2 regions of the Amycolatopsis sp. WQ 127309 genome follow, and region 1 is predicted to be linked to the other one. Evidence: riboswitches for the same ligand, from Rfam matches in the RefSeq annotation. Region 1 holds a riboswitch; the other holds the start of a gene.
What was found. Region 1 has a riboswitch for S-adenosylmethionine ahead of thrC (threonine synthase). Riboswitches for the same ligand answer to the same signal wherever they lie in the genome.
Positions count from the first base shown of each region.

Region 2: linked by a shared signal. The riboswitch ahead of MUY22_RS46435 (aminotransferase class V-fold PLP-dependent enzyme) and the one ahead of thrC (threonine synthase) in region 1 are both predicted to bind S-adenosylmethionine.

Region 1 covers NZ_CP095481.1:10,853,260-10,857,838, forward strand. Annotated here, with positions in the region: gene MUY22_RS48210 (DMT family transporter) at 1-249, opposite strand, end outside; gene rpsT (30S ribosomal protein S20) at 601-861, shown strand; gene holA (DNA polymerase III subunit delta) at 913-1,893, opposite strand; SAM riboswitch class I at 2,030-2,163, shown strand; gene thrC (threonine synthase) at 2,176-3,441, shown strand; gene MUY22_RS48230 (ComEC/Rec2 family competence protein) at 3,504-4,579, opposite strand, start outside.
Region 2 covers NZ_CP095481.1:10,512,406-10,516,984, reverse strand. Annotated here, with positions in the region: gene MUY22_RS46445 (potassium/proton antiporter) at 61-1,539, shown strand; gene MUY22_RS46440 (M23 family metallopeptidase) at 2,362-3,012, shown strand; SAM riboswitch class IV at 3,106-3,220, shown strand; gene MUY22_RS46435 (aminotransferase class V-fold PLP-dependent enzyme) at 3,259-4,579, shown strand, end outside.

The sequences.
Region 1 (4,579 bases):
CTGCAGGACGATGCCGTAGGCGACGTGCAGCACCGACGTGCCCGCCGCGGCCAGCAGCCAGCTCCACTGTGGACGTTGCGGCTCGACGGCCACCAGCACGACCGTCACCGGCAGCAGGGCGACGGCGGAAACCGTGTAGTAGAGCCAGACGAACTGGGTGCCGCCGGAGCGGACCCGCTTGGCGGCGAGGTTCCACGCGGCGTGCACGACGGCCGCCACGACGACCAAGGACAGTGCGGTGGTGTTCACAGGGACCCCTTACGGGTTTCGCGCGCGCGAAACCCGGGTCCTCCAGGCTTTTGCCCCGTCAGATGAACGGCGGGCCTTCCGGACCCGCCGATGGTGCCGCTCGGACCAGACCCACCGGATCCTGGTTGTCCTGCTGGCTGGGGCGGACCGGTGACGGAACCCTAGGCACTGCCGCCGCCCACCGTACTCCCGGTGATCCACGCCCGGCCGGACGCGCTCGCGGCGGGCCGGGGCCGGGCTGTTAAAGTTGCTGCTCGTTGCCGTGCGGCATTCCGTCATGGAGGAAACCCGCTTCAGCGGGGCCACACCAGCGCGGCGGCGAATCTCACCGAGTGAAAGCAGGAGCGCCTCATGGCCAACATCAAGTCGCAGATCAAGCGCATCACCACGAACGAGAAGGCGCGTCAGCGCAACCAGGCGATCCGGTCCTCGGTGAAGACCGCGATCCGCAAGGTCCGCGAAGCCGCTGACTCCGGTGACAAGGCCAAGGCCGTCGAGCTGCAGCGCGACGCCGCCCAGAAGCTGGACAAGGCCGTCTCGAAGGGCGTCATCCACGCCAACCAGGCCGCCAACAAGAAGTCGGCGCTCGCGAAGCGCGTCAACTCGCTCTGAGCTAACTGATCTCTGGAGAAGCCCCGGCCCCGGCCGGGGCTTTCTTCATGTTCAGCGGTCGCCTTTGGCCGCCGCGACCTGCAGGACCGCGCGTTCCAGCGCGTAACCCGGGTCCGCCGCGACACCCTTGACCTCGGCGTTCAGCCGGGCGACCACCCGCATCGCCGTGGCGAGGCCGTCCTGGTTCCAGCCGCGGGACTGGCCCTGGGCCTTGCGGACCTTCCACGGCGGCATGCCCAGCTCCCCGGCCAGCTGGTTCGGGTTGCCGCGGCCCGCGCCGGAGACGCGGGCGATCGTGCGGACCGCGTCGGCCAGTGCGTCGGCGACCAGGACGTACGGGACGCCGAGCTGCATCGCCCAGCGCAGCGACTCCAGCGCGGCCGCGCGGTCGCCGCTCACCGCCTTCTCCGCCACCGCGAACCCGGTCACGTCGGCGCGGCCGCGGTGGTAGCGGTGGACCGCGTCCGCGTCGACCACGCCGCCGGCGTCCGCGACGAGCTGCATCGCGGCCGAGGACAGTTCCCGCAGGTCGGAGCCCACGGCGTCGATGAGCGCCGCGACCCCGGCCGGGTCGATCTTGCCGCCCGCCCGGCGCACCTCGTGGCGCACGAACTGCTCCCGCTCGGCGGGCTTGGTCAGCTTCGGGCACTCCGTCACCTCGGCGCCGGCCTTCTTCAGCACCGCCGGGAGCGTCTTGCCCGCCTTGCTGCGCCCGCCGCCGGTGTGCACGACGACGAGCACGATCCCGGCCGCCGGGTCCTTCAGGTACGACGTCACGGCGTCGGCCAGCTCCTGCGAGATGTCCTGCGCCGACTCGAGGACGATCACCCGGCCTTCGCTGAACAGCGACGGGCTGACGAGTTCGGCCAGCTCGGGAGCTGTGAGATCGGACACCCGGGCCCGCGTCAGCTCGGCCGTCGCGTCGATCGCGCGGGACGCGGCCAGCGTCTCGCGGACGGCCCGCTCGATCAGCAGTTCTTCCTCACCCAGGACCAGGTGGAGCGGGGCCGGGGCGGTGGCTTGCGCGGTCACCCGGGAATCTTCTCACTTGCTGCTTCGTGCGCCCGCTCCGGTGATGTCGAGCGGCCACCATGGCACGGCCCGAGTGCCATGTCGTACGGTGTCCTGGAGGCGGCGCGCTTTCTCGCGCGCTCCGACAACTGAATACCGCTCATCCAGAGGGGCAGAGGGAACGGCCCGACGAAGCCCCGGCAACCGGCGTACAGCCTGTCATCCCGCGATCGCGGGATAGCTGACGACCACGGTGCCAATTCCGGCCCGCTTCGGCGGGGCAGATGAGGAAGGAACCTCGCGATGACCGCAACCCTCGGCACGACCTCCACCACCAAGACCCCGGATCTCGGACCGGCCGTCGAACTGGTGTCGAAGGAAGAGGGCCACCGGCAGCCGCTCGCCCCCGAGTTCGTCTCCGCCGAAGACTTCTCGCCGCTCGAGGTCGCCTACGACTTCGGCCGCGTCCGCCGTGAAGACATCGAGGCCGGCCCCAAGAACATCTGGCGCTACAAGAAGCTCCTCCCAGTTCCGTCCAACATCGAAGAGATCCCGAACACCGAGCCCGGCTCGACGCGGCTGATCCGCGCCGACCGCCTGGCCAAGGAGCTCGGCCTCAAGCGCCTGTGGGTCAAGGACGACACCGGCAACCCGACGCACTCCTTCAAGGACCGCGTGGTCGCCGTCGCGCTCGCCGCGGCCCGCGAGTTCGGCTTCGAGGTGCTCGCCTGTCCCTCGACCGGCAACCTGGCCAACGCCGTCGCCGCCGCGGCGGCGCGCGCGGGCTGGAAGTCGGTCGTGCTGATCCCCAAGTCCCTCGAGCGCGCCAAGATCCTCACCACCGCGGTGTACGACGGCGACCTGATCGCCGTCGACGGCAACTACGACGACGTCAACCGGCTCGCCACCGAGCTGGCCGGTGAGCACCCGAGCTGGGCCTTCGTGAACGTCAACGTCCGCCCGTACTACTCCGAGGGCTCGAAGACACTCGCCTTCGAGGTCGCCGAGCAGCTCGGCTGGCGGATCCCGCCGCAGATCGTCGTGCCGATCGCCTCCGGTTCACAGCTCACCAAGGTGGACAAGGGTTTCCGCGAACTGGGCCAGCTCGGCCTCGTGGACGCCAGCCCGTACAAGGTGTTCGGCGCCCAGGCCACCGGCTGCTCGCCGGTCTCGGCCGCGTTCCGCGCCGGCCAGGACGTCGTCCAGCCGGTGAAGCCGGACACCATCGCCCGCTCGCTGGCGATCGGCAACCCGGCCGACGGCCCGTACGTGCTCGACATCGTCAACCGCACCGGCGGCTCGATCGAAGACGTCACCGACGAAGAGGTCGTCGAAGGCATCCGGCTGCTGGCCCGCACCGAGGGCATCTTCACCGAGACGGCCGGCGGGGTCACCGTCGCCACGGCGAAGAAGCTCATCGAGACGGGCAAGCTGGACCCGGACGCCGAGACCGTCCTCCTCATCACCGGCGACGGCCTCAAGACCCTCGACGCCATCGAGAACCACGTCGGCCCCAAGGCGACCGTGCCGGCTTCGGCCGCGGCCGTGAACAAGGCCCTCGGCTACTGACGTCTCCCCGCCGGGGCGAGCCACGCCCGCCCCGGCGGGAACGCGTTGCCGGGCAACGGAAGTCAGCGGTGGGGCGGGCCGCGCGGTTCGCCTCGGCGGGCTATCGCCGGGCCTGACGGGTCCGGGACCACAGCGGTGTCGCCGTCGACGTCGGTCCGGGTCACCAAGGCACCCAGCGCCGTCAAGGTGTCCACTGTGGACTTGCTCGGGTGGCCGTAGGTGTTGCCCGCGCCGACGCTGATGAGCGCCGCGCGCGGCGCCACCGCGGCGAGGAAGGCCGGCAGCGAGTACCGCGAACCGTGGTGGGGCACCTTGAGCACCTCCGCTTTCAGGTCTCCGACGTCGGCCAGCAGGTCCGACTGGGCCGCCAGTTCGACGTCTCCCGTCATCAGCACCCGGCCGGCGGCCGTTTCCGCCCGCAGGACGACCGAGCTGTTGTTGATCGTCGTGCCGTCCTGCCGGCCGGCCGGCCGCGACGGCACGTACCGCGGCCCGAGCACGTCGAGCGCCAGCCCGGGCAGGTCGACCCGCTCGCCCGGGCTCAGCTCCACCAGCGGCACGCCGCGGCGGGACGCCTCCGCAGCGACCTGCCGCCACGCCCACTCCGGCGTCCGCCCCGGCCCGACGGCGATCCCGCCGACCGACCAGCCGTCGAAGACCGACGCGAGCCCGCCGATGTGGTCGGCGTGCAGGTGGCTCAGCACCAGCAACGGGATCCGGTCGACCGACAGCCGGTGCAGGCACTCGTCGACCGGCCCCGGCTCGGGCCCGGTGTCCACCACCACGGCCCGCCCCGGCTCGGCCGTCGCCAGCACGACCGCGTCACCCTGGCCGACGTCGCACTCGACCATCGCCCAGTTCCGCGGCGGCCACGCGGGCGCGAGCACCCGCACCGGCACGAACACCAGCAAAGCGCCGACGATCAGCACCGCCAGGAGCAGCCGGACCCGCCGGTACCGCGCGGCGAACACGAGCACCGCGAGGACGGCCGCCGCGAGCAATGCGCCCGCCCAGCCGCCGGGCCAGGGAACGACCGCGCCCGGGGCTCGCGCGCCGTGCCGCGCCACGAAGATCAGCCACTCGGCCTCCGGGCCGGCCAGGTGCACCAGGAACGCCCCGCCGCCCGGCCACCACGGCC
Region 2 (4,579 bases), 340 kb from region 1:
GGAGTTAACCCGGCCGCTTCACTATTCTGAGGGCCCCACAGCACTCGGGAGGGAGGCGGCATGGACCAGCTTCCCGTGCTGCTCGGCGTCGGCGGTGTCGTCCTGCTCGCCTCCGTGCTCGCCGTGCGCGTCTCGATCCGGCTCGGCCTGCCCTCGCTGCTGCTCTACCTCGGCATCGGCGTCGTACTGGGGGAAGCCGGTTTCGGCATCCGCTTCGACAACCCCGGCCTGACCCAGTCGCTCGGCCTCGCCGCGCTCGTCATGATCCTCGCCGAAGGCGGGCTGACGACCCGGTGGTCGGCGGTGAAACCCTCGCTGGGCATCGGAATCGTACTGTCCACAGTGGCCGTCGTGGTCAGCATCGCGGTCACCGGCGCGGCCCTGCACTGGCTGCTGGGCCTCGACTGGCGGCTCGCGCTGCTGTGGGGCGCGGTGCTCTCGTCGACCGACGCTGCGGCGGTCTTCTCGGTGCTGCGCACGGCCGGGATCGGCAAGCGCCTGGTGGGCGCGCTGGAGCTGGAGTCCGGCATCAACGACGCGCCGGCCTACATCGCCGTCGTGGTGCTGGCCGAGGGCACCACTGTGGACTGGACGCTGCCGTTCCTGGCGGTCTACGAACTGGCGGCGGGCCTGGCGATCGGGCTGGCGTTCGGCTGGCTCGGCGGCATCGCGCTGCGGCGCGCCGCGCTCCCGGCGACCGGTCTGTACCCGCTGGCCACGGTCGCGGTGTGCGTCGTGGCGTACTCGTCCGGGCAGCTGCTGCACGCGTCGGGCCTGCTCGCCACGTACGTCGCGGCGCTGGTCCTGGGCAACTCGCGGCTACCGCACCGCTCGGACACGCTGTCGTTCGCCGAAGGCCTGGGCTGGCTGGCGCAGATCGGGCTGTTCGTGCTGCTCGGGCTGTTCGCGTCGCCGAGCCGGCTGCTCGAGACGCTGGTGCCGGGCCTGGTCGCGGGCGCCGTCGTGCTGCTGCTGGCCCGGCCGATCTCGGTGGTGCTCTCGATGCTGCCGTTCCGGCTGCCGTGGCGGGAACAGGCGTTCCTGTCGTGGGCCGGCCTGCGCGGCGCGGTGCCGATCGTGCTGGCGATGATCCCGCTGTCGGAAGGCCTGCCGGGTGCCCAGCGCCTGGTCGACGCGGTGTTCGTGCTGGTCATCGTCCTGACGCTGCTCCAGGGCGCGACCCTCGGCCCGCTCGCGCGCTGGCTGGGCCTGTCGAAGAAGTCCGAGGCGTACGAGATCGACGTCGACTCCGCGCCCCTGGACGAGCTGGGCGCCGAGCTGCTGCAGGTCCGCATCCAGCCGGGCTCGAAGCTGCACGGCGTCTACCTCTCGGAGCTGCGCTTGCCGGTGGGCGCGACGGTGAGCCTGGTCGTGCGCGCGGGCTCGGGCTTCACGCCGCAGAAGACGAGCCGCCTGCAGGAGCACGACCAGCTCCTGGTGGTCACGACGGCCACGGCCCGCGACGACGCCGAGCGCCGGCTGCGCGCGGTCGACCGCGCCGGCCGCCTGGCCCGCTGGCGCGGCGAGTCCGGTATCTGACGCGGTTCGCGGTTTGCCGGCTGGCGTCCGCTCTGTCTCGCAGCGGTGTCGCCCGCTGGGTCGGCTGGTGGTCGGGGTCGGGCCGCTGGGTTGCCTGCGGGTCGTGGCTGATCGGATGCGCGGTCTCGCCGGTGTGTCGCCGCGTCGGCTTGCTTGAGGTGAGCGGGGGCTGATCGCAGGTTGCCTGCTTGGGCCACCGTGCCGTCCGCTGGGCTTGCTTGAGGCGAGTGGGGTCGATCGGCGGGTGGCCCGCTTGGTCGCCATGCCGCCTGCGTCGGCTTTGCGGTGAGCGGGGCCGATCGCGGGTTGCCCGCTTGGTCATCGCGCCGTCCGCTGGGCTCGTTGGCGCGGCGAATCGGGCCGCTGGTCGCTCGCGGGTTGGGCGGAACCGTGTCCACTCGGCTCGGCCTCGCCGCCGGGCCGTCCGCGTCGGCTCGCTTGCTGCTAGCGCGGCGTCGATCGCGGGTTGCCCACCTAGCCACCGTGCCGTCTGCTGCGCTCGGCGGTCGCGAGCCCGGCCGGGCGCGAGTTGTCCACATCCACTTCAGTTGTCCACAGATTTCCGGCACTCACGTTTTTGCAGGTCAGTGGCGGTAGACTGGACAGGGGACGCCCCCCAGGGAGTGGTGGGGGCTGCGTTCGGGCCGGGCGGTTGTCCGGTGCCTGTCCGCTCTTCGCGTCGACCTGGTGATCTTCTCCCGCGAGGGTGAGTGATCCTCACAAAAACCTCACCTGATCTTCCCCGCGTTCCCTCTTTTGGCTTACTCTGCGCTCCATTCATTACCTCGAATGGGTGAACGTAGAGCCAGAGGAGTACGCCGGGTGACGAAGCGATACGTGTGTGGGGCCGGGCTGGTCGCGGGGATCGTCCTGGGTGTGGGGCTCGCCGCCGCTCCGGGGGCGGCTGCCGAGGTGGGGCCCTTTCCGGTGCTGGCGCTGCCGTTCAAGGCCGGCCAGCAGGTGTACTCCGCCGGCATCCACTCCGACGACGGCAGCACCGGCGTGGAGAACGCCCTCGACCTCAGCCCGGCCGACAAGACCGTGCGGGCGCCGCTGGCCGGGACCGTGCACCTGCAGCACTGCGCGGGCGGCGACTGGGTGACCATCGACCACGCCGGCGGGTGGCGCACCGGGTACTACCACATGGAAGGCATCAAGGTCACCGACGGTGAGCAGGTCGAGGCCGGCGACGTGCTCGGCTCGACCGGCAACGCCCTGCCGTGTGGTGGCAGCAGCACCGGGGCCCACGTGCACTTCACACTGTGGACGCTGCCGGACGCCGCCGACTGGGACGGTCTCGCCTACAGCCAGGTCTCGACGACCGTCGCGGCGGCGCACGGCGAGCCGATCGACGGGAAGACGTTGGGCGGCTGGCTGTTCACGGCGGGCGCGGACCAGTACACCGGCACCGCCACGCACCTCTCGGACCACGCCGTGACGCAGCTCCCGGGCCGTTTCCGCGCGAAGCCCTGACGCTTCTCCATTCCTGCTCGACTTGTGGTCGGTGTCTCAGAATGTGCTGTGGGGGCTGGTCGTCACGCCGATTCTCGGTTACCTTTTGAATCAGGTCATGAGTGCCAGCGTCAAGCCCCGGCTTGCTGGCCGGCAACCCTCCTACCGCGGTGGGGTGCCCCGGGTGAAGACCGGGCCGGTCGCGCCGTGCGACCGGCAAGCGCGGGCCCCTCGCCGGGGCCCCCCGGAACGCCGAGGAGGCTAACGATGACTCTCGCCATCGACCGCACCAGCACACAGACCCAGGAAACCCTTGCGTCGCAAGGTATTCCCACGGTCGCTGGTGCCTCGCTGCGAGTTCCGCTCGTCACCGGCGGAGACATCGGCTACGCCAATCTCGACCACGCGGCCAGCGCGCCCTGTCTCGACGCCGTCCGCGTGGCCGTCGACGAGTTCCTGCCCTGGTACGCCAGCGTCCACCGCGGCGCGGGCTTCGCCTCGCAGGTCTCCACCAAGCTCTACGAGCGCACCCGCGCCACGCTGCGCAGCTTCGTCGGCGCGCGCCGGACCGACACGGTCGTGTTCACCCGCAACACCACCGACTCCTTCAACCTGCTCGCCCGCAGCCTCCCGCCGCGCACCGCGGTGATCGTGTTCGACACCGAGCACCACGCCGCGCTGCTGCCGTGGCAGGGGCCGAACGTCCGGCGCCTGCCGACCCCGCGCACCCGGCTCGCTGCAGTGTCCGCTGTGGACGAAGCCCTCGCGGAATCCCCGCAGGGGCCGCGTTTGGTGGTCCTCACCGGAGCGTCCAATGTGACCGGTGAGCTGCTTCCGGTGGCGGAGATCGCCGCGGTGGCCCGCCGGCACGGCGCCCGCATCGCCCTCGACGCCGCCCAGCTCGCGCCGCACCGCAGGATCGCGATGCAGGACCTGGACGTCGACTACGTCGCCCTCTCCGGCCACAAGCTGTACGCGCCCTTCGGCGCGGGCGCGCTGATCGGCCGCGCCGACTGGCTGCGCGCCGCCCGCCCGTACCTCGCCGGCGGCGGGGCGACCAAGCTCGTCACCGAGGACGCCGTCGTCTGGAACACCGGCCCGGAGCGGCACGAAGCCGGTTCGCCCAACACCGTCGGCGTGTACGCGCTCGGCGTCGCCTGCGAAACCCTGAGCCGGAACTGGGCCGCCGTCGAAGCGCACGAGCAGGCCCTGCTCGTCCGGCTGCGCAAGGGCCTCGAGGGCATCCCGGGCTGCTCCGAGCTGCGGTTGTTCGACGCGCCGGTCGACCGCGTCGGCACGGTCAGCTTCGTCGTCGCCGGTTTCGACCCCGGCTGGCTCGCGGCGGTTCTCTCGGCGGAGTACGGCATCGGCGTCCGCGACGGCGCCTTCTGCGCCCACATCGCGGCCAAGCGCCTGATCGGCGTCACGGGCGGTGAAGGGCAGCAGGCGGTGCGCGTCAGCCTCGGCCTGGGCAGCACCGAGGAGCACGTGGATCGCGTGCTGCTGGCGCTGCGCCAGATCGTCGCCCGCGGCGCGCGCTGGGGGTACACGAAGGCGGGCGGCCGCTGGGCCCCGGTCGGCGACCCGC